DNA from 3 places in the Shewanella sp. BF02_Schw genome. Region 1 is predicted to be linked to each of the others. Evidence: predicted binding sites of a transcription regulator. Region 1 holds the regulator's gene; each other region holds the start of a gene.
What was found. Region 1 encodes LexA, which represses DNA repair genes until DNA is damaged. Its sites were predicted from a motif close to TACTGTATNNNNATACAGTA; they were not measured.
Positions count from the first base shown of each region.

Region 1 (8,215 bases):
CGGGCACCCACCATGAATGGATAACATCATCTGATGTCATCAAGAAGCGCACTTTTTGGTTAATAGGCAGTACTAATGGCTTATCGACTTCAAGGAGGTAATGTTCGCCTTTGGCCTCACTGCCATCAATTTGTGCTCTGGGAGTGGATAATGTGCTGTAAAATTCGATGTCTTTATCAAAATAGCTGTAATGCCACTTCCACTGCGACCCGGTAATTTTTATGGTGAGATCAGCATCACTGGGATCTTCCATAGCAATCAAGGTTTTGGTGGCTGGAATAGCCATGCCGATTAAGATGATGAAAGGGATGACGGTCCAAGCAATTTCCACTTTGGTACTTTCGTGAAAATTGGCCGCGACAGCGCCTTTTGATTTGCGGTGATAAATCATTGAGTAAATCATGATCCCAAACACCACTAACCCAATTGCACAACAGATGTAAAGAATCGTCATGTGGAGGTCATAAACCTTGCCACTGATATCTGTCACGCCTTGAGTCATGTTGAGGGGCATTTCTGATGCCCCAAGCGGAAGTGCTACAAACACCACCAGTAAACAATACAACCATTGCTTCACAAGACTACTCCTCTGCTAATTGCAAATAGCAACTACAAAGAAGAGTCACACAGTAATTCTCTGCTCTATGCAAACTCTTCGGTTCCCGAAAAAAGTTTGATGACCTCAAAGTACTTTGGTGGCTGTAAACATACGGTTTACGGTTTTATTGTTAGCTGTGCACCACGCTTGTACCTACTACTGAACTTATCAATTTTGATTTGGCTCATTTGTCTGAAAGTAATCTTGATTACTGCCATTCACGTCCAATTAAAGATAAAAAATGTTTCATCCTTGTTAACCACATTACTTGTAGATTAAACATTGATCAAGATCACTTTGTTGGCTAATAGGCTGAAAAAAGATGAAAAAAAACCCTGAATTCAATACAGGGCTTGGTAATGAAGGGTTCGTGCTTAGTGAAATGAGCAAAAATTACTTGTTCCATTTGTTAAAGTAGGGCTAACAAGTTGATGTTTGTGAGGTAAGTGAGCATTCACATCTTCAATTACCACCCCTAATGCACGTGCACTTTTGGCGACAATTTCTAAACGGCGACTATCGCGAGCATCAAGTGAGCTTGTCCAAGTTACTACTGCGCTCGATGTACCGCTAGTGAGCGCTTTCTCCATGGCCCATAATGTTTCGACTTCATCTTTGGTGTGCACCAGTAAAATGCGATCCATTCTTACACCAGCACTTGCCAGCATATGTTTATAGCCAATATGGGGCGGGCTAATTAATACAATCCATCTGCCTTGCTGGCTCAATATTGCTAACTGGCTGCACAATTGGCTCAGTTCAGCTTCACCTTGGGTGACAGTTTGTAATGTTTGAATGGTTTGGGTGCCATGCAGTTCTGTTTCAGTTAAATCTACCCATAAGCCCGGGTGGCGTGGCGCGATGCCCATTAGTTTGTTCATAACCAATCTCCATTACGGATAACGCCAACGGCAAGCCCTTCGATGGTTAGGCTTTGGCAACTTAAATCTACTTTTATCGGATTGTAATCTTCATTTTCGGCATGCAGATAAATCACATTACCTTTTTGTTCAAATCGTTTTACGGTGACGTCATCATCAACACGTGCCACAACAACCTGGCCATTACGTGCTTGCTGCATTTTATGTACAGCGAGTAAGTCACCTTCTAAAATGCCAATGTTTTTCATGCTGTCACCACGCACTCGCAATAAAAAATCTGCGGCGGGCTTAAACATGTTTGGATCGACTTGATAGTATTGCTCTACATGCTCTTGGGCCAAAATTGGTTCACCAGCAGCAACCTGTCCAATGAGTGGCAGACCGGTTTCAACCTGTTCTTCATGAGGTAAACGAATGCCTCTTGAGGTACCAGGCATGATCTCGATAAAGCCTTTTTTGGCTAATGCTTTTAAATGCTCTTCGGCGGCATTAGCACTTTTAAAGCCAAGACGATTCGCAATTTCAGCACGAGTGGGTGGCATACCTGTTTCGGCGATATTGTTTTTAATTAAGTCTAAAATTTCTGCTTGGCGCGGCGTTAACGGTCTCATGATGATTCCTGTCTTTTTATACAGTGACTGTCATTATATACAGTGTTTGTGTTCGCGCAAGTATTAACCAACTATTTTTTGTATTTTGTTGATTAAGTATCACTCAACAATATGTTTTAATTAACTATTACTAATGTTCTGTCTTATGTTATTTCTGATAGTGAGAGCTTAAACGTAAAGATAGATCGGTCTGATAGTGTAAGCAGGGTGGTTTCTGGTATCCTATACGACAATATTACAGTGGCTTATGTTGCGAAAATAACCATGTCAAAACCAGATTCAATATTTTTACGAGCATTAAGATGGATTCAAAAGTGGATGGTACAGACCATTGTGGTCCCTCACGATCCTTTTGATGACCTCAATATAGATCCAACTAAACCTTTGGTTTATTTAATGAAAACGGAATCTATTAGCGATATTGCCGCGTTGAGCGAAATCACCGAGGGCTTTGGTCTGCCCAGTCCTTATGAGCCATTACAGCTTGATGGCTTAACCGTGCCTCGTGTGGTCTGTTTAGAGGGCCGCAAGCCACTATTTGGTAAACGTGAAAGTGGTGACAAATTCCTTAATTATTTTACCAGTTTATTGTCACTTCATAGTGAGAGCCCTGAATTAGATATACAGTTGGTTCCTGTTTGCCTTTATTGGGGACGTACCCCAGGTAAAGAAGAAGACAGCATGAAAGCTGCTGTATTTGAACGTGAAAACCCTACGTGGTTACGTAAATGGTTAATGATTTTATTTTTAGGACGCCATAATTTCGTCCAGTTTTCTAATGCATTATCGCTTCGTCATATGGCCGATGAACATGGTACTGATAAAAGAATTGCTCACAAATTAACCCGAGTCGCCCGTGTGCATTTCCGCCGTCAACGCAAAGTGATGACGGGGCCACAATTACCGAATCGACAAGCGTTGTTTGCCTCTTTATTAAAATCAGAATCTATCAAAAAAGCCATTGAAGAAGAGTCTGCAAATAAGAAAGTAACAGTCGAGAAAGCACGTGAAACCGCCATTGAATACCTTGATGAAATTGCCGCAGACTATTCTGATAGTTTGGTGCGTATTGCCGAACGTTTCCTGACTTGGTTATGGAACAAATTATACAGTGGCATCAATATCAAAGGTGCCGAGCAAGTAAGACAGTTACATCATGATGGCCATGAAATTGTTTACGTTCCTTGCCATCGTAGCCATATGGATTACTTGCTACTGTCGTATATTTTGTATTATCAGGGCATGGTTCCGCCGCACATTGCTGCCGGTATTAACCTTAATTTTTGGCCAGCAGGGCCGATGTTCCGCCGTGGTGGGGCATTCTTTATCCGTCGTAGTTTTAATGGTAATAAACTTTATACCGCAGTATTTCGTGAATATTTAGATCAGTTATTTGCTAAGGGTTATGCGGTCGAGTATTTCACTGAAGGAGGTCGTTCGCGTACAGGACGTTTGCTAGCGCCTAAAACCGGTATGTTGGCTATGACAATTAACAGTGTGCTACGTGGGATAGAGCGCCCAGTAACCTTAGTACCCGTGTATTTAGGTTATGACCATGTGATGGAAGTGGCGACGTACCACAAAGAATTAAGCGGTAAGAAAAAGAAAAAAGAATCTGTATGGCAGGTATTTGGTGCTATTCGTAAGTTAGGCAATTTTGGCCAAGGTTATGTGAATTTTGGTGAGCCGATTAATTTACAACAGTTCTTAAATCAGCAGGCGCCAGAGTGGCGTGATGAGCTAGCTAAAGATCCTGACCAAAAACCATCTTGGTTTACGCCCTCAGTTAATTTGTTAGCTAACCGCGTAATGACTAATATTAATGGAGCGGCCGCAGCCAGTTCAGTAACATTGACTAGTTTAGTGTTATTAGCGTCAGAGCAAAATGCGTTAGAAAGAAGCCAGTTAGAACGTCAGCTTGATTTGTATTTAGCCTTACTTAAAACAGTGCCTTATACCGATTATACCTCTGTGGCCGAAGGTAATGGCAAGTCAATTATTGATCACTGTCTGTCGTTAAATAAGTTTGTGAGTACCAAAGACCTTATTGGTGAAATTATTTCAGTTGATGAAAAAATTGCCATCACCATGAGTTATTACCGTAATAATATTATTCATTTGATGGCGTTGCCGTCATTAATTGCCAGTTGTTTAGTGCATTATGACGTGTGCGATCGCCAGCGAATTCATGGCATTGTAATGGACTTTTATCCATTACTTAAAGCTGAGCTATTTATGAGCATTGATGATGTGCCTCAACATGTGGATAGCATTTTAGATTTCATGGTTGAACAAGGTTTACTGACCGGTAGCGATCAGTTTGAGATAACGCCTCGTCATATTACCCAAGTGTTACTGCTTGCTGAAACTATCAGTGAAACGTTGCAACGTTATGCGATTATCTTCAATTTACTGGCAATAAAACCTGATCTTGAGCGCTCAGAACTGGAACGCGATAGTCATTTGTTAGCCCAACGATTAGGCGCGCTGCATGGCATTACCGCACCAGAATTTTATGACAAAAAATTATATAATACCCTGAGTGTGAAACTGAAAGAATTGGGTTATTTATGCAGCGACGAACATCGTGCTGAAGTGATCAGAATTCGTGATAACGCTAATAAATTACTCAGCTCTTTAGTAAGACAAACCATTGTTGATAGTGTGGAAGCGGAGCACGGACAATAATGGCTAATCATATGAATGCTGCCAAGCATCGTACCAGCGGTAAATCTGTATTGGGTGGGGCGATGATTATTGCCGGAACCACTGTGGGTGCGGGCATGTTTTCGTTACCCGTTGTTGGTGCTGGAATGTGGTTTGGCTATTCTATCGCGATGTTGCTCGGCGTTTGGTTTTGCATGCTAATGTCGGGTTTATTGTTATTAGAAGCCAATTTGCATTTTGAACCAGGTGACAGTTTTGACACCTTAACTCGGGTGACTCTGGGGCAGTTCTGGCGGGTGATTAACGGCGTTTCGATTGCGTTTGTGTTATATATTTTAACCTATGCTTACATCAGCGGTGGTGGTTCGATTGTGAATCACAGTCTGTCTGCATTGGGCGTAAGCCTACCGCAGAGCGTAGCCGGATTAGTGTTTGCGGTAGTTTTGGCTCTGGTGGTATTTATTAGTACTAAAGCGGTCGACCGTATCACCACAATCATGCTTGGCGGTATGGTGATTACTTTCTTTTTGGCTATTGGTAACTTATTAATCGATATCGATACCATAAAGCTAGTGTCGCCTGATGGTGAATCGCGTTACCTGCCTTATTTACTTGCCGCGATTCCATTTGGCTTAGCCAGTTTTGGTTATCACGGCAATGTGCCAAGTTTAGTCAAATATTACGGTAAAGATGCCAAAACCATCGTTAAAGCCATTATTACTGGAACCACTATCGCATTGGTAATTTATATATGTTGGTTAGTGGCAACGATGGGTAATATTCAACGAAGCCAGTTTGCCGATATTATTGCTCAAGGTGGCAATATAGGTGTGTTAGTGGGTGCGTTGTCTGGGGTTATTGCCAGCCAATGGCTTGATAACATGCTAACTCTATTTGCTAACCTTGCCGTAGCCTCATCATTTTTAGGTGTGACACTAGGCTTGTTCGATTACCTTGCTGATTTATTTGGGTTTGACGACTCGCGATCAGGACGAATTAAAACGGCAGCGGTCACGTTTGTGCCACCAACAATCCTTGGTTTGTTATTTCCGAATGGATTTATTTTAGCGATTGGTTTTGCTGCGCTAGCTGCCACTATTTGGGCTGTTATTGTACCAGCGTTATTAGCCTATAAAGTAAGACAACAATATCCTGACTCAAAGGGATTTAAAGTCCCTGGTGGAACCCCGTTAATTGCTATTGTGGTGTTGTTTGGAGTTATCACTGCCACATGTCATTTGCTGGCCATGGCCGATATATTGCCGGTGTTTAAATAGACGCAAAAATTCCGGTGAAACAACTTTTAGCCTAAAAGCCTTCGTTTGAAGGCTTTTTGCTTTTCTGCTGATATCGACTTAACTTATGAGACAAGTTTCATGTTGGCTATATCAAGGCAACTATTTTTATAAAGGATTAGGGTAATGAAGGTACAACAGTATCAACAAGGACAGCCTTGCTGGATTGAATTAGCAACTCATGATTGGGCGGCAGGTAAAGCATTTTATCAGGCGCTATTTGGCTGGGGAGCCGATGATATGCCTATGCCAGAAGGGCATTATACTATGCTGCAAATCGACGGTGATGACATTGCGGCAATGTACCCAATGCCAGCAGAAATGGAAGCCTTACCGACTCATTGGACAATTTATTTTGCGGTCGATGATGTTGATGCTACCTCTAAGGTTGTGACTCAAGCTGGAGGTGAGATTATTGCTGGGCCACATTCTGTTGGAGATGCTGGCCGTATGGCGCTATGCACAGATCCAGAAGGCTGTCGATTTGCATTATGGCAAGGCCAAGACCATATTGGCATTAAGCGATCGCAAGAATCAAATACCCTATGTTGGGTTGAGCTTGCTTGTCGTGATACCGCTGCGGCGAAACAGTTTTATAGCCAAGTATTAGGTTACCAAACTCAGCTTAATGATGTGGCTGATTTTGAATACACCGAATGGTATGCGGATGAACAAGCCATTGGCGGAATGATGGAAATGACTGCAGAATGGGGTGATACTCTTGCCCACTGGATGAGTTACTTTGCCGTTGATGACTGTGATGTATCAGTGACTAAAGCACAAACCTTGGGAGCTACTGTTTGTGTGCCAGCAACCAATATTCCTAACGTAGGCCGTTTTTCAGTACTCAATGATCCACAAGGTGGGGTTTTTTCAATTATTGCGTTATTTGCTGCGGAATAAATAAATTTGAAAATTATATTTTTACATAATGAATGTTGATTATTTATATTCGTGTGTTGCCGATTAAAGCTAGAGTATCATTTAATGTAGAGTGCCGATTTAAGATAGAAGGGCGATTGAACCTTGATTATTAAGTGATGTCATATTGAGTTGTTGGAAAAATGTTACTGTTAGTAGAGTGTTACTATTAGTTGTTGGTAAGAGTTAGTGTATTTAAACAAGGATGAGTGAATGACACAGGAAAACACCCAAATCACATTAGCCAGTATTCATCGCAGTATGTTGTTAGTGGCACTGATCGATTTTCCTGGCACGATATTATTTGGTCTTGGGCTCTACGGTATCCTTGTAGGGTTTGACCAAGATTTCTTGCCTATGTTAGCCAACCCTTTGATCATTATTATTATGTTGATTATCGGTGCGATTATTATGCTATGGGGGATTATCCGCATGATGCTGCTTGCGCGTCAAAAACAAGGAATATTACAACAATGAAAAAACGGATAATCCAATTAAGCTTGTTATCTAGCTTAGTGATACTTACGGGATGCCGTGGTACCGATATCATCAATATTGGTAATAATATTGGCAATGCAGATGACAATAAAAATGACACAGATTACATGATACTGAATGTCCCTAGGGCAATTTTAGCCAGCGATCCATGCAAATATGGGCATCCTGACGATATTGCGGCTTGCCGTAAAAAGAAACAAGATGAAGCCGACCAACTTAATGAATCACTTAAGCGTAAATAACATTGTGATTAGCATATAAAAATCCCAAGCGATTAATCGTTTGGGATTTTTTATTTATAGAGATAAAAAGTAAATAAATTTAAGTGAATTATTGCTTGGGCAACTTGCGGCCGTATATGAGTAAGTAAATTGCTGGGATAACAAATAGCGACAGTAGCGGCGCCGTGACCATACCGCCGACCATAGGTGCAGCAATTTTTTGCATCACTTCATTACCCGTACCGCTGCCCCACATGATCGGCAGTAAACCAAAAAAGATGGTTGCGACGGTCATGGCTTTAGGGCGAATTCGCATCACTGCACCTTCCACTAATGCAGCCGTTAAATCCGCTTTACTGTGGTAGTTGTCGGCTTCTTTATAGGCCTTAATACTATTATTAAGGTACACCTGCATCACCACGCCAAACTCTGCGGCAACCCCAGCTAAGGCAATCATGCCGACAGATACGGCAACTGAAAAATTAAAGTCCAGCCCATAAAGTAACCATGCACTACCCACCAA
Region 1 is NZ_JABKAW020000004.1:96,028-104,242, forward strand. It holds gene coxB (cytochrome c oxidase subunit II) at 1-577, opposite strand, end outside; gene HNW13_RS15680 (SulA-like leucine-rich domain-containing protein) at 973-1,479, opposite strand; gene lexA (transcriptional repressor LexA) at 1,476-2,090, opposite strand; gene plsB (glycerol-3-phosphate 1-O-acyltransferase PlsB) at 2,355-4,778, shown strand; gene mtr (tryptophan permease) at 4,778-6,034, shown strand; gene HNW13_RS15700 (VOC family protein) at 6,179-6,955, shown strand; gene HNW13_RS15705 (hypothetical protein) at 7,187-7,450, shown strand; gene HNW13_RS15710 (hypothetical protein) at 7,447-7,713, shown strand; gene HNW13_RS15715 (CusA/CzcA family heavy metal efflux RND transporter) at 7,802-8,215, opposite strand, start outside.

Region 2 (8,215 bases), on a different contig from region 1:
AGAATGCTGACAGTAGGCTGGAGTGTTTAATCTGAATGTTGTGGTAATGATTTATCAATTTCCTTTGCCAACTGAGCCAATAAGTTGCTGTACGCGCTGACAAACTCCGCTGCAGTCGAACCTGCATTAGTGACCGCGATAAAATTTTGTTTTGCCAATGTTTGGTTTAATGGATTGTTTGTTAGCTCCCAGTTGGCATTGAGTCTGGCATTATTGCCATCTCGGTTGAGGGAAATAACCTTGATTTTAATGCTGTACAGGGGGCTGTTGTCTGCTTGCCAAGGAAATAACACTAGGTTACGACGGTTATCGCTTTGGCTGAGATTGATACTCATGACCCGGCTGATTCCTTGTTCAAGCGGTTCAGCCCAATAACTATTGGCAAATCGTTGCAGGTTACCATCGTCAAGTTGATACATCAGCTGTGTAAAATGTAAGTATTCGGCGACGTCAATTGGCCCTATACCAATGTCATACTCTAACGCAGTACTGCCCGACACTATTTGGTTGGGTATTGCAGTTAACACAAAGTACTGTTTTTCGGGAGAGCTTTGGCAGCCACTCACTAAACTCAATAGCAGTAAACCGATCCCCCAGTTAATGGTCCAAACTCCATATTTCCCCATGACATTATTCTCCTAAAGGTAGGGCTTTTTTACCGCGTATGATGGCCTCAGGTTGTTCATCTAAGGTTTCACTCAAGCTACGTAATGATCGAGCTGTGCGGCGGATTTCTTCCAAGGTATTGGTGAGTTCTATCAACAAGGGCGAGTTTTGGTCGAGTGTGTTACCTGCTTGGTTTGCAAGCTGATTCATGCTTAATAGTGTATTGCGTAATTCAGTTAAACTATGGTTCAGCGACTCAACGAGCTTGGGTTCATCATTATTTAATTGCACCAGTAAATTATCGAGTTTTAACAGTACTTCAAGCCCATTTTTACCTAACGCTGCTTGAGTGTTGTCCAAGTTAATCGCGGTGTTGTTAACGGCTTTGGCTGCATTATCAAAATTATCCAATGCTTGCTGTATTTTTCCGCTGGCGGCAATGTCACTGAGCTGCTGGGCTAAATTGTCGACATTGTTGACTAAACTTTTTAAGTTTAACGATTGCAGGTCTTTCGACAACGATTCGAAATCAGTCGCGATGGTCGGCAATTCTAATAATTGGTCTTTTTCGCCATGGAATAACGGCGAGGTGTTGGGAAAGAAATCCAGTTCAACATATAGCAGTCCGGTGAGTAAACTCAGATAATTCAGCTGGGCGCGTAAGCCGTTATCGATGGCGTGTGAAAAAAACTCTTCACCTACTTGGATCCCCTTAATATTGATACGTTTCAACAATAAGTCGGCATGAACTGCAGCCGTGACACCCTGGCTACTGTCGTTAGGGAAATCGATACTGATATCGCTTATTTCACCTATTATGACCCCTTTTAATTTTACCGGTGCGCCTACCTGTAACCCTTGCACTGAACTGTTGAAAAACATCACTACCGGGGCTTTCTCTGCAAATATACGCCCTCCAGAAAAGAACAGTAATGCAATAAACACTAAGATAATAGCGCCAAAAATAAAGGCACCAATCGCGAGCGGAAGTCGTTGGCTTTTACTCATGATATCTCCGATTTTTCGGTACGATTGAGAAATTGACGAACCCTAGGCTGGCTACTGTGTATTTTTAATTCTCGTGGGTCACCACAATCGAGCATAGTATTGGTTTCATTATCCAAAAACACACAGCGAGTGCCGATTGACAATATGCTGGGCAGCTCGTGGGACACAATGATCACGGTAGAGTCTAGCGCCTGGCATATTTGCACGATCAATTGATCTAAACGCATCGAGCTAATAGGGTCTAAACCCGCAGAGGGTTCATCAAAAAATAGCAATTGAGGGTCTAATGCCAGCGCCCGCGCTAATCCTGCGCGTTTGTGCATACCGCCACTTAACTCGGCAGGGTAAAACTTCTCGAAGCCCGCTAAGCCAACTAATGCTAGCTTATAGGCAACGGCTTCTGCAATTTGTCGCTCCGAAAGGTCGGTATAGAGCTGCAGGGGTAAAGCCACATTTTCGCCAAGCGACATGCTCGAAAACAATGCGCCTGTTTGGAAGGTAATCCCCCAATTTTTGAGCATTGCTACCTGCTCGGGTTCATCTGCTTCATAAAAGTTTTTGCCTTGATAGAGTACTTCGCCTTGTAGTGGCGTGAGTAATCCCACCATCGATTTGAGCAAGGTTGTTTTGCCACAACCACTGCCGCCAATGACAAAAAAGATATCATTCTTGTTAATGTCGAAGTTGAGTTTTTTTTGCACCTCGGTACTGCCGTAGCCGACTGATAGATTACGTACACTGATAAAGGCATCATCAACCATGGTTAGATCCCTAATTTATCGTATAAGATATTAAGCGCCGCATCGGAGACAACCAAAAAAACAATGGCCTTAACCACAGCGTGGGTCGTCGCTAAACCAACGGCATTCGAGTCACGTCCGCAAAGCAGTCCTGCCTGACAACCCGCAATCGCAATTAAAAATCCAAAAATTAAACTCTTTATTAAACCAGTGGAAATATCGACCCAATCAATCGCAACCTGGGTTTGCAAAATATATTGGGTATAACTCACGCCCATACCGTTAGCAACTAACGCACCACCAATCATGCCTATTACATCCGAATAAATACACATTAGCGGCATAATAAAAATTAATGCTAATAACCGCGGTAAAACCAGAAACTCCATGGTAGGAATACCCATTACTCGCAGCGCATCAATTTCTTCATTAACTTGCATGGTGCCTAACTGCGCCGCATAAGCGGCTCCCGTTCGGCCGGCCATAATAACGCCTGTCATTAGAGCACCCATTTCACGCACCATTCCGATAGCCACTAAATTAGCCACATATACCTGGGCGCCTAATTGGCGCAGCTGTACCGAGCCTAAATAAGCCAAAATCATTCCCACGAGCAGACTAATTAAGGTCACAATAGCAAGCCCTTTAGGCCCAGCTTGTTCGATAAAAAAAACGATATCACTTCGGCGAGTTCTCGCTCTGCCAACCAACCAACGCCCGAGTGCCAAAGTGCAGTTACCGACAAATACTAATCCATCGTGTACTTGTAAGCCTTGATTAATCAATCCTCGACGTAAGGTCGGCCATAGCCCGCCTAGGGCACCCTCATTAGTGGGTTGATAAACCGCAACATCGGTAGCGAGCAGCAGTAGTTGCTGCAGCCCTTGAGGTGTTTGTTGAGTGTCTAGTGATAGTTTATGTTGCTCACACCAGCGAGATAATTGTAATAAGGCAATGGCGAGGCTTGAATCCCAATGAGACAACTCTGTGGTGATTAAAGTGACAGATTGGCAATTAGATGGCAGCTCAGCACAAATATCTGCGCCTAGCGGTGCTTGGCCTAATTGCCAATCACCAGCAAGGTTCAGTAAGCAGTTATCATCGTGCATGTCGATATGGAATGTTGCGAGTGTCATGCTAGACCCCCGAGTCAATATGAAATAAGTCTATTTGTTTGTTTAATAAATAGGTTAGCTTGATTTTTGATCCTGTTATCAGTGTAGACCAAGCTCATTGATTATATTTTGACCTTGGACATATTATTTCATCAATAATGAAGCTATCACTTTGATGTATTGACGCTTTGCTACATTGAAGAAGCATTAGTTATGGACCGATGTTGTTGTGCAGAGGCAATAAAAACGGCGTTAACGATTGAACATAACCGCCGCTTGTCGCGGTTTAAAGCAAATAAACTTGCACTGACAAAATTTAACGCTAATATATACTGTTTATTTATACAGTATATATTTATACAGTGCTTATTTGTGTGCTGTTTATTTATACGGTTTGTATTTATACAGTACATATCATATTAGAGGTTGTCATATGCGCGTTATTCCCATTGCAGCCAGTGCCGGCATTACCGGTTTTGAATCTCCTGCAGCTGAGTATCTTCAGTTAGGCCTCAGCCTTGATGAGATATTAATCCAGCATCCAAGTTCTACTTTTATCGGCTTAGCCCAAGGTGAGTCGATGCAAGGTGTGGGAATATATGATGGTGACTTATTGATTGTCGATCGTCATGAAACGGCTAGAAATGGCGACGTGATAGTGGCTAATTTTAATGGTGAGTTTGTGTGTAAAATTCTCGACATGCATCGGCGAATGCTGATGTCGTCTAATGAGCAACATTTACCTGTGACCATCTGCGACTATGATGACTTTAGTATTGAAGGTGTGGTTATTCGCTCAATTCGTTGTCATCGTCAAAGCCCACTGCTTATCAGTAAAAAAGGTTAGGTAACAATGTTTGCCTTAGTCGATGCCAATGCTTTTTATTGCAGTGCAGAACAGGTTTTTCGTCCTGACTGGCGCGGCAGACCGATTATTGTACTGAGCAATAACGATGGCTGTATTGTCGCGGCTAATCGGCAAGCAAAAGAGGCGGGTATTGAGAAGTTTTTGCCTTACTTTCAAGCGAAAGCATTATGTGCCCAGCGCAATGTCATTGTGTGTTCATCTAATTATGAATTGTATGCCGATTTATCGGCAAAGATGATGGCAATAATCGGTCGTTTTGCACCAGAGCAACATGTGTACTCCATCGATGAAAGCTTCCTGTCTTTTAAACATTGTTATCCCGCAATCAAATGCCTGCATAGCCAAGGTCAGTTAATTCGCCGTGCCGTTTGGAAAGAAGCCCGCTTGGCTGTTTGTGTGGGCATGGGCCAAACGTTAACCTTAGCTAAAATAGCCAATCACGCCGCTAAAAAAATACCGGGATACCAAGGTGTGTGCGTTATCGACACTGCGCAGCAACGTAATGACATTTTACGCCAGCTTGCCGTTAAAGAGGTGTGGGGGATTGGCAGGCGCATCAGTAAAAAGCTTGAATTGATGAATATTCGCAGCGCATACGATCTCGCCTCTATGCCACCCAGTCTAGCCAGAAAACAATTTAGTATTGAAATTGAACGCACCGTACGCGAACTTAACGGCGAAGTGTGTAAACAATGGGATGAGGCTAGGGCAGATAAAAAGCAAATTTTCTCCACCCGCAGTGTGGGCGAACGTATTTGCGATTTTGAATCGCTATTACAGGCATTGAGTAAACATGTTGGTATCGCAGCAAGTAAAGCGCGTCAGCAAGGCTCACATTGCAAAACCATGTTGTTATTTGCCAGTAATTCGCCCCACGACGAGCGGCCTGTGAGTTATAAAGTTATTGTCCATTTTCCGTGTCCAACCAATTGCACCATTGAACTCACTAAAGCCATGACAGACGCCGCCCCGAGATTATTTAGCAATGGTGTTCGTTATTACAAAATTGGTGTGGGCCTGGTTGATTTAGCCAGCGAGAAACATTTTCAATTTGATTTATTTAATACCGCGAAGGTCAATTATGCCTTGATGGATACGCTTGACGGCATCAACCAACGATATGGCCGCGATACAGTGTTTCTGGCAGCACAAGGAATAGAACAAAAATGGGCCATGCGCCGTGATTTACTCACACCTCAATATTCAACCCAATGGAAATGCTTACCCAGCATTAAATGCTAAGGTTTTATATTACTAAGGTTTATTACTAAGGTTTATTATAACAGTGGTATTGCTCTGCCATAACACATGCAAGGTTGGGGCATTCAACTATGGCTAAACCTTAAAATGTGATTCAGCTCTGATTATCACTCTAATTAAATTGTTAATGTTGAATCGTACTCATCATATGGCCGACATAATGCGAAATACGCTGTTAAACATAGCAATGATAATTTCACTACTTGGACAATTACTTGTTCCAAGTTTTGCTATGTCTAATGAAATGGCCATGTCGGACATGCAGTCGAGTAGTATGCATCAATCAACGATGATGCAAAGTGACTGTGATACTAACGATGACTGTTGCTTAAACGATATGAGTCAATGCATTAGCCATTGTCATGCGGTCGCGAATGCATTTTTGTTATCAGCAACAAACCTCACCGGTGCTCTACTAACGAGTGCCAAAGTGAGTTCGCCTTTATGGACATCAACCCCCACCATTCTAGTAAGCCAAAATCCGCCTCCGATAGCTTAATTCTTTATGTTTATTAGTTACCCACATTAATTTATAAAGATTTTTGTTGCTTCAACTATAAGCATCAAAAAACTATAAGCATCAAAAAGTTAACGGAGTTTATTATGAAAAAATTCATTGCGATCACACTATTATCTTTAGCCAGCTCAGCAGCAATGGCTGCCACTATCTCATTACCTGACTATTTAATCTTTACTGCGGTCGATGGCAAATCGGCATCAAATAAAAGTGAAATGGAGGTGTCTCCTGGTCAACATTTAATAGAATTACAGTTTTATGATGTGTTTTCATCAGGAGCAGATGATACGAATTTTATTAAGTCCGATGCGTTATATTGGAGTCTACATCTAACCAAAGATGAAGATATTCAAGTGCGTAGCAAAGAGATTTTCTCTTCAACCAATGCAAAGAAATTTATTGCATCACCGGTGATAACCTTAGACCGCGCCAGCGTAAAAGGTGAAAACGTCAAATTAGTTAATCACGAAGAGTTAATGGCTATTATCATGAAACAACACAGTCAAATGATGCAACAATAGTAAAATTGATAGGGCGCTTACATAGCGCTCTATCGTTATAAAAACCTGCTTGACCTATGTGCTGCACGTGGGTTTATAGTCAATACTAAGTAAAACAAGTTAAAATAACCCTTGTTTAAGATAATACATTTCACTATTCTGTTTGCTGTTTGCTGTTTGCTGTTTGCTGTTTGCTGTTTGCTGTTTGCTGTTGTTTTTGGAGAGTATATTTTGCGTAAAGCCCACTTAATCATGATGTTTGTCTTACTGACGTTTGTCGGTCAGGCTTTTGCGTCTGTGATTATGTCAGCTAATATGCCAATGAGCTCAATGACAAAGTCAACATTATCGACAGATAATAACAATGCTTGTCATGACATGAATATGCAAAAGAATGCCATGAGTGACATGAGTGACATGAGTGATAATGAGAGTGATAATTGCTGCGCCCAAGCGTGCCATTGTCCTGTCGGCTCATGTTTATCCGTCGCTTTAACGATGGCTATGCCAACGCTTAAATCAGAAGTCAGCTTAGTTAATTCTGCAACAATGTTTACCTCAGCACTAATGCCTCAGTATTTTTCATCTTTATACCGTCCTCCAATATTTGCCTAACATAGGCACAGTTACGCCTTTTTTTTGCTAACTGTCCTAGCCAATCATGTAGTTTCAATTTTTTAACTTTTTCGGTTAATAAACTGACATTAAACCGCGTTGTTTAATGTGACGAAATTTGATTTGGAGGCAATATTATGTCTGCTCTATATCGCAATTCTATTCGTTTTTTTCGTGTCATAGGTACTATTTTTATTCTGCAAATTATGGGAGGGATGTTACCTGCTCATGCAGCGGAGCCCGGCACTACGGCGCCATTACTCACTGTTTATAAAGATGCCAATTGTGGCTGTTGTGAGAAATGGCTTACTCATATTAGTGACCGTGGATTTAGTGTTGATGCCCACAATATTAACAACCTTTATGAGTTTAAACAGTCAAAGGGTATTCCTGCTTCAATGCAATCTTGTCATACCGCAGTGTCATCTCAAGGTTATGTGTTTGAAGGGCATATCCCTGCAAAATTCATTAGTCGTTTTTTAGCCTCCCCCCCTAAAGATGCTATCGGCCTAACCGTTCCGGCTATGCCTGTGGGCAGCCCAGGTATGGAGTACCAAGATAAATTTATGCCATACCAAGTCTTACTGTTGAAAAATGATGGCAGTAGCCAGGTTTACGCCCAAGTGAACTCGCTTGAGGAGTCTGTGCAATGAAATCTCAATACATGATAAAACCCATGATTCAAACGACAAACAGTGAACTCAACAACAGCCGACGCCGGTTTGTGTTTGGTGCATCCGCCATGTTGGCATTGATGTCGATCCCTTTCCCTAAAAATGCCATTGCCAATGCGTTAAGCCAATCGTTGAGCCAGCTCTCTGGCAAAGTGTTTGACTTATCAATTGACTATAAAATGGTTAACTTTACCGGAAAATCTGCTCGGGCCACTGTGGTAAACCAATTACTGCCCGCGCCGTTATTACGTTGGAAAGAAGGTGAAACAGTCACCTTAAGAGTAAAAAATAATCTCGACCATGATAGCTCTA
Region 2 is NZ_JABKAW020000001.1:1,660,520-1,668,734, reverse strand. It holds gene HNW13_RS07375 (PqiC family protein) at 27-626, opposite strand; gene HNW13_RS07370 (MlaD family protein) at 631-1,614, opposite strand; gene HNW13_RS07365 (ATP-binding cassette domain-containing protein) at 1,611-2,375, opposite strand; gene HNW13_RS07360 (ABC transporter permease) at 2,378-3,490, opposite strand; gene umuD (translesion error-prone DNA polymerase V autoproteolytic subunit) at 3,903-4,316, shown strand; gene HNW13_RS07350 (Y-family DNA polymerase) at 4,323-5,579, shown strand; gene HNW13_RS07345 (hypothetical protein) at 5,830-6,096, shown strand; gene HNW13_RS07340 (DUF2057 family protein) at 6,201-6,635, shown strand; gene HNW13_RS07335 (CopL family metal-binding regulatory protein) at 6,846-7,229, shown strand; gene HNW13_RS07330 (DUF411 domain-containing protein) at 7,367-7,882, shown strand; gene HNW13_RS07325 (copper resistance system multicopper oxidase) at 7,879-8,215, shown strand, end outside.
Region 2: the regulator LexA is predicted to act here: its motif matches at 3,800-3,819, upstream of umuD (translesion error-prone DNA polymerase V autoproteolytic subunit).

Region 3 (8,215 bases), on a different contig from region 1:
TTCGGTTGGTTTTATTGCATTACTCGGCGTCGCGGTACTTAACGGTGTGGTGATGGTGAGTTATTACGAGCAGACCAAACATGTCTTTAGCAGTTTATTGGCGCGAGTCGAGCAAGGTGCAGCAAGACGTTTACGGCCTATTTTGATGACCGCCACGACAGCCATGTTTGGCTTAATGCCATTGGTGTTTGCATCGGGCCCTGGTGCTGAAATCCAAAAGCCATTGGCCATTGTTGTTATTGGCGGTTTGCTGACATCAACCATTACAACCCTTTATTTGTTACCAATCCTTTATTACTGGCTGGAGAAACGTCAATGATCACGGAGCAATTGTTAGTGCTGATCGCCCAAAATGATATTAAGGACGACATCGTTGATACCTTGATTGAGCTTGAGTTTTTATCTGGTTTTAGCCTAGGTAATATTTGCGGTTTTAGCCGCGAACACAGCCATTTTAATATCAAAGAGCAAGTTGAAGGCTACAGGGAGTTTTGTAAGTTTGAAATTATGCATCCTGTGGATCATCAAGATGCGTTATTAGGTGCCTTGTCTGCGGTTTGTAAACATAATCCGTGTCGATATTGGATTACACCCATCATTCATACAGGCACTTTGTGCTAGCCGCAAAAGAAAAGTACTAAGTCGATAAAGGAAATCGTTGCTGTGTTTGGACCATGCGGTCAGCTCATTAAATTTAGTTATAAGAAAGGATATTGAAATGAGAGTTTATCGCTACCTAACCATGATCTTTTTCGCTTTGCTGGTATCAAATAATATATATGCTAGTGAGCTTTCTGCGAAGAATAGCGATGTGACGATTGAGTTTATTATCGAGCCTACGCGATCTTTGAAGGTAACGTTTGAAAGTAGTGTGACTTTGCATTCAATAGTCATTAGAAATAATGATGGTTATTTACTTAACTTAGATGTTCAAGTGCCAAAAGATCCTGGGACTATTTTTTATTTTAATCTTCCTAAGTTACCTCCAGCTAAGTATCTTGTTAGATGGAAAAGTCAGCTTAATGGTGGCCCAATAAGCCTTGGTGAAGCAACGTTAACCTTAAATGATGACACCTATCCACGGCCTTCTACTAAAAAACCAAAGTACGATATTTTACATAGAAAACTACATGGGTAGTCATACTGCAATTACGTCATTCCTGAGATGCAGCTGATCGGGAATCCAGCTCTTTATTGCAGGACGAAGTCCGTCCTTGTCATTTGCGGCATAGCGTCCTTGATACTTTATATACCAAAAAATGGACTGCCAATTGAAGCGTTTTAGGCATTATTTTAAAGCGATGTTTACCTGTTGATACTCTTTTAGTGCTTGAGAGGTGTTTCCTGAACGAGATTGATTGATGCGACTGTAGTGCGCAATCGTTTTAGCTAAATAACGCATAGCAATGTCTTGCTGTACAGCATCACTCGCTTGCCAAATTACACTGCCTATAGGGTCAATGTCTGTAAGCGAATCATTAGCAACATTCGCGGGGAGTTTGGGATCACGTCTGATATAAAGGATTTCGTAGAAACGACGGTTTTCTTCAATCAGTTTTTCGTCAATTAATTCACAATCAAGCTTGATAAGTTGTTGGCGTAACTCATATTGATAATGAACTGGACACAAGATAAAATCGATTTTTCGGTTCGAATATTGCTGGCAAAGTGACCTAACAAACTCGATCATCAAATCTCCACCCACTCCGGCAATAATCACTAAGGGTGTATGCTCATCTTGATCCAAAGGGATCGCTGACACATCAACACAATGTACTTGCCATTTTGGTGGGTTTTGCTGTGGGTAAAAACGTTCGAGCTTGGCGGTTAACTGCTGCATCAATGCTGGCACAATGTCGACAAAATGGATTATAGCAGCATGTCTGTCTAGCAACGCGGCGCCGAGTAATCCATGGTCGCAACAGCAATCCCAAATATGAGTGTAACCATTGGGGATCATCATGTTGATATGTGCTAAGCGGTGGCCGAGTTTCATCTGTTTGTCGTGTTTGGAAGTGAACCTGCGCATTGTAATGATTTAAGTGACTAAGTGGTTAATTATTTCATATTTGCAGCTTGGCGTATTTAACGCTAATCTATACTGTAAATTTATACAGTTAAGTGGCGCGGTTCATTTCATTGAACATTAGCGACCCAACAGTGGATTATGATTTTATATATTGCTGAAAAACCCAGTCTAGGTCGTGCTATTGCCGATGTTCTGCCAAAGCCACACAAAAAAGGTGATGGCTTTATCACAGCCGCTAATGGTGATTGCGTCTCATGGTGTATTGGCCATTTATTAGAGCAAGCCGAACCCGATGCCTATGACGATGCATTTAAGTCGTGGAAACTCGAACACCTTCCCATCGTGCCACAAACGTGGAAACTACAGCCAAAACCTAAAACGCGCAGCCAACTTACGGTGTTACGAAAATTGGTCAAGCAAGCATCATCGATCATTAATGCTGGTGATCCAGACCGTGAAGGGCAGTTGCTGGTCGATGAAGTGATTTCTTATTTGGGTGTGAAAGGAGACAAGCTGAGTCAAGTTCAACGTTTGTTAATCAGTGACTTAAACCCACAAGCGGTAAAACGTGCTTTAGGGCAATTACGCAGTAACCGAGAGTTTATTCCATTATCGACCTCTGCATTGGCCCGCAGCCGTGCTGATTGGCTATATGGCATGAACATGACCCGAGCCTACACGATTCAAGGTCGTAAAGTGGGTTACCAAGGTGTGTTGTCGGTTGGCAGAGTACAAACACCTTTGCTGGGGCTCGTCGTTCGTCGCGATGATGAGATTGCCGATTTCAAACCTAAAGCTTTTTATGAAGTCTTAGCGCATTTACTCACCGACCAACAACAAGCATTTACTGCCAAATGGCAACCTAGCGAAGCATGTCAGCCATATATGGATGAAGACGGACGAGTATTAGCTAAAGGTTTAGCCGAAAATGTCGTTGCCCGTATCAATGGGAAACCAGCGGAAGTCACTAAAATTGAAGCTAAAGATAAGCGCCAAAACCCACCATTACCTTACAGCTTATCGGCACTGCAAATAGATGCAGCTAAACGTTTTGGCCTGTCAGCGAAAGAGGTACTGGATACTTGCCAAAGTTTGTATGAGCGCCACAAATTGATTACTTATCCGCGCTCAGACAGTCGCTATTTACCTAAAGATCAGCATGCTTTGGCGCCAAAAGTATTGGACGCCGTGCTCAAAGGCGCTTCAGGCTTAATTGAGGGTTGTGAGTCTCCTAATAGTAAACTTAAATCTAAAGCGTGGGATGACACTAAAGTAGATGCTCACCATGCGATAGTGCCAACTGAAAAGGTGGCTAATTTATCGACATTATCAAGCAACGAAGCTAAGTTATATCAACATGTGGCAAGGCAATATTTAGCCCAGTTTTATCCCGCCTATATTTATGCAGAAACCGCCGTTGAAGTGACCATTGCCGGTGGCTTATTTACCACTAAAGCACGTCAAGATAAAACCTTAGGTTGGAAACAACTGTTTAAGCGTTCTGCCACTGCAAATCAATCTAGTTCTAATTCAACTAGCAGCGACGACGACAATGAAGACGCGGTACAGTCTTTGCCGCCACTGGTTAAAGGTCAAATTTTGCATTGTCAGCGTGGTGAATTACTACAGAAAATGACCCAAGCGCCGAAGCATTTTACCGATGCCACTTTATTAGGTGCAATGACCGGCATTAGCCGTTATGTGACAAACAGCGAGATTAAAAAAATCCTTAAAGAAACCGATGGTTTAGGTACAGAGGCCACACGTGCCGGCATTATTGAATTGCTGTTTAAACGCGGTTATTTAATTCGCCAGGGTAAATCGATATTGGCCACCCCTGTGGGTACTGGCTTAATCCGCAGTTTACCCGAATCAGCAACCACACCCGACATGACTGCTTTATGGGAAAACAGTCTCGATGCCATAAGCCAAAAACGCTTAAAGTACGATGCCTTTATGCAGCCATTGTTGAGCCAATTAGATGGTCTTATCACTCAAGCATCGAGTCAATTACCCTCAGCATTACAAGGTGTTGCCAGTACTGCACCGAAACGCAGTTTTAAGAAATCGTATAAAAAGAAGGCTAAAGCGAAAAGCTAAATTGGCAAGAGTTACTTGCATTACAGTCTAGGTATTTCGGAAATATAACTGTGTTAACTCACCATTAGGAACTTTGTAAATGTCATTGTGAACTTTTAAACCATTAAGTTCATATAGTAGATATTTACAGACAAACATACTAATAACCTAGGAAAATAAAGGAGAGTGTTATGAAAAGCACACTAGCGTTAACGATATTTGCAGCAAGTTTATTGTCTTATGCATCTAATGCCACAGCAGATAAAACCATTTTAGCTGGTGGATGTTTTTGGTGTATGGAATCAGATTTTGAAAAGCTTGATGGCGTAACCGATGTGGTCTCAGGATTTACTGGCGGAAACATCAAAGACCCTACCTATAATGGTAACCACCGTGGTCATTATGAAGCGGTTGAAATAACATACGATCCTAGCAAAGTGAGCTATACAGAGCTGTTAGAACATTACTGGGTCAACATTGACCCTTTTGATGCAAGCGGACAATTTTGCGATAAAGGTTCTAGCTATTTAAGTGCTGTTTTTGTGGCAAACGACACCGAGCGACAAATTGCCCAACAGTCTAAAAAAAAAGTAGAAAAGCAGTTTCCGAATAATAAAGTGGTGACGCCAATTTTAAATGCGTCTACATTTTATCCAATAAAAGGTGATGAAAGTTATCATCAGGATTACTATAAGAACAACCCCATTCGCTATAATGCTTATCGCTGGAACTGCGGCAGAGACAAAAGATTAAATGAAATTTGGGGTGATAAAGCAACACATTAGGCTTAATTTATGGCCGCAGCTACTTGTATTATCACTATTCAATTGAATTATGATTTTATACTGAATCAAATAAAACAAGGAATAGAATTAATGAAAGATTCAAGGAATGAAATAGCGAAATACGGCATAACCTTTGGAACAGCGTTATCTATCGCTATTTCATGGAGTGTAAACAAGTCTGTTTTATGGGCGATTTTTCATGGTTTTTTATCTTGGTTTTATGTCATCTGGCACGTCGTTACGCGATAGTCTTTTGCTTTTCCAACGCTGGAGTTAGCGAACGTTAAAACGTTAATGCCGTAGGCCAGAATTGAATAAGGTTATCGGAATAATAATGAATAAGATGTCATAGTTAGTCTTGTCAATCCAAAACGCTTTTATCGAGTATGCCTTTCTCTATTAGTTGCAGTAAAATACTGCGAGTTTTGTCTTTAAGCATGTCACGCAGTAATCGCGCTGCGGGTGTAATAGATTGTCTGCTGGGAAATACCAACCAGAGTTCAGTGGATTTAACGGGATAGTCCGCCATTATCCTCACTAGGTTATTGGTCAGTAAGTCATGTGACATGTCTAAGCATGACTTAGCTGATATTCCTTTGCCATTAACGCACCAACGTCTAACTAAGTCTGCATCATTGGCAACCCGGTCACCGGATACTTTTACTTTAATACTGTTGTCAGCTTGGGTGAACTCCCAGATGTCGTGAGTTAAGTTTTGTAATTGATATAGCAGGGCATTATGTTCTGCCAATTCTTGTGGATGTGTTGGGGTGCCAAATTTATCAAGGTAAGTTTGTGATGCACAAATTAGCCTTGGCACATTACAAATTTTAAAGCCGTATAAATTAGCATCATTAGGTGAACCATAACGTAAAGCTAAATCGACAGCGTCGCGATAAAAGTCAACGTTGGCATCACTAATGCTGACTCTCAAACTCACTTTTGAATGAGTATCCATAAATTCATCAAGCCAAGGGATTACAATATTACGCCCCAGATCCGATGATATGGCTAGGCGTAAGTCACCATCAATAATGTCCAGCTCACCTTTCATGTTTTGCTTTGCTTGCTCCAGCATTAACATGGCTTGCTCACACTGCGGTATATACTTTTCGCCAGCGCTCGATAAACGAAGTTGCCGGGTGGTGCGAATAAAAAGTTCAACGCCTAAACTGGCTTCAACCCGTTTTAATGCAGCACTAGCGGTGGCGGTGCGCATGTCTAGATTGGTTGCCGCGGCAGTGATGCTGCGAAACTCTGCGACTTTAAGCACCACATAAAGGTCTTCTAATAACATGATTATCCATTTTTAATTGATAATGTTTCAATTATTATGCTGTTTATGGGAGATAAAACAAGCGCTAATATAGCTTCATCAAGTTTGAGCAACCTTATTTTATATATCACAGGAACAATCTTATGAAAGCTATTGGATATAAACAGTCTCTTGAAATTTCGAACCCAGAATCATTAATCGATGTGACATTGGATCAACCAATTGCAACAGGCCGTGATTTATTGATTAAAGTTAATGCCATCGCCGTTAACCCTGCCGATTATAAAGTGCGCTTAAACATGCCACCGGCAGACGGTGAAGTAAAAGTGATTGGTTGGGACGCGGTTGGCGAAGTCATTGCAACGGGTGATAAGGCAAGTCAATTTAAACCGGGTGATGTGGTGTACTATGCTGGTGATATTACTCGCACAGGAAGTAACGCTGAATATCAGTTAGTAGATGAACGCTTAGTGGGCATGAAGCCTAAGAGTTTATCGAATGCAGAAGCTGCTGCACTACCTTTAACGGCGATAACAGCATGGGAATTGTTGTTTGAACATTTATCGATTAAGCAGCAAAGCCCTGGCGCTGTAGAGAAATCAAACGAAGTGATTTTGGTTGTTGGCGCAGCGGGTGGTGTGGGTTCTATATTTGTACAATTGGCTAAAGCCATTACGGGTGCAACCATTATTGGTACCGCATCACGTGCCAGTTCAAGTGAGTGGGTTAAGAAATTGGGTGCGGACTATGTTGTCGACCACACTAAACCGCTTGTTGCGCAAATAGCGGCATTAAACATTGGCCCTGTTACTCATGTTGCGAGTCTAAACAGCACCGATACTTATTTTGACAGTTACACAGAGTTATTAGCACCGTTTGGTAAGATTGCGATGATTGACGATCCAGTTGCGCTTGATGTGACTAAATTAAAGCTAAAGAGTTTGTCATTACATTGGGAGTTTATGTTTGCTCGTTCGATGTTTAACGCAGTCGATATGGATGAGCAGGGACGTTTACTTAACCGAGTAGCGGATCTTGTCGACCAAGGTTTTATTCAAACTACGTTAGGCCAGCGCATGGGCGCAATAAATGCTGCAAATCTTCGTGCTGCACATGAGGCGTTAGAAGCTGGCCGTGCGATTGGTAAAATTGTGTTAGAAGGGTTTTAATTAAGACCTTAAATTATATTATTGAGTAATGTTAAATACTTATATTATCGAACACTTATATTATCGAACAGGAATCAACATGTCACATTTAACGATTGTAGCCAATATTAAAGCCAAAGCGGACAAAATTGAATTGGTGAAAACTGAGTTACTGAAGCTGATTGACGTTACACGCGCTGAACAAGGGTGTATTAGCTATGAATTACACCGAGACAATGACAACTCTGCTCACTTTATGTTTTATGAGACTTGGCAGACCCGTGAATTATGGCGTGTGCATATGGAAAATCAGCATTTAGCCGATTTTGTGGCTGCAACTCAAGGCGCTGTTGATGAATTTACGTTGAATGAAATGACCGTTATCGACTAGTTTTATTCAAGTTGGCGATTCAATTGAATGACATCCAAAAGCAGAACATAAAATGTTCTGCTTTTTTGTCGATTTTTTTTAGTCTCTTATGAGACACTCAAGTGATAAATCGACTTGATTAAACCTAGTTCAGGTTAAATATTAGGATAAGTGGCAAGATGGAAATCAGATTTACGCAGTTGCAGTGTTGTTCATCGAGTGTCACTGTCGATATTGATGATTGGGTGATTGAATCACAACAATCTTGGGGGGTATTTAGCACCGAAGGTGATGTCGGTGCATTACTTGGTCAGTTATTAACCCAGCAAGTTGATGCACAAACCTTAACGTATAGTGGCGATATTACCGGTGTAACGCCAGCTTGTGTGGCATTAGTGTCATTGCTTGAGCAACAATCACTGCTTGAAGCTATTTTAGAGCAAGATGACAGCGAGTCACTGGGATATACCGATCCTAAAACGACCGTGTTTGGGGTTGTTTTTAATCAATGCCATGACAATGACTTAA
Region 3 is NZ_JABKAW020000001.1:912,479-920,693, forward strand. It holds gene HNW13_RS04125 (CusA/CzcA family heavy metal efflux RND transporter) at 1-319, shown strand, start outside; gene HNW13_RS04130 (DUF3240 family protein) at 316-621, shown strand; gene HNW13_RS04135 (hypothetical protein) at 719-1,138, shown strand; gene HNW13_RS04140 (tRNA (adenine(22)-N(1))-methyltransferase TrmK) at 1,289-1,996, opposite strand; gene HNW13_RS04145 (DNA topoisomerase III) at 2,168-4,129, shown strand; gene msrA (peptide-methionine (S)-S-oxide reductase MsrA) at 4,300-4,893, shown strand; gene HNW13_RS04155 (hypothetical protein) at 4,903-5,142, shown strand; gene HNW13_RS04160 (LysR family transcriptional regulator) at 5,255-6,190, opposite strand; gene HNW13_RS04165 (zinc-binding alcohol dehydrogenase family protein) at 6,313-7,338, shown strand; gene HNW13_RS04170 (putative quinol monooxygenase) at 7,418-7,708, shown strand; gene HNW13_RS04175 (ATP-binding cassette domain-containing protein) at 7,867-8,215, shown strand, end outside.
Region 3: the regulator LexA is predicted to act here: its motif matches at 2,100-2,119, upstream of HNW13_RS04145 (DNA topoisomerase III).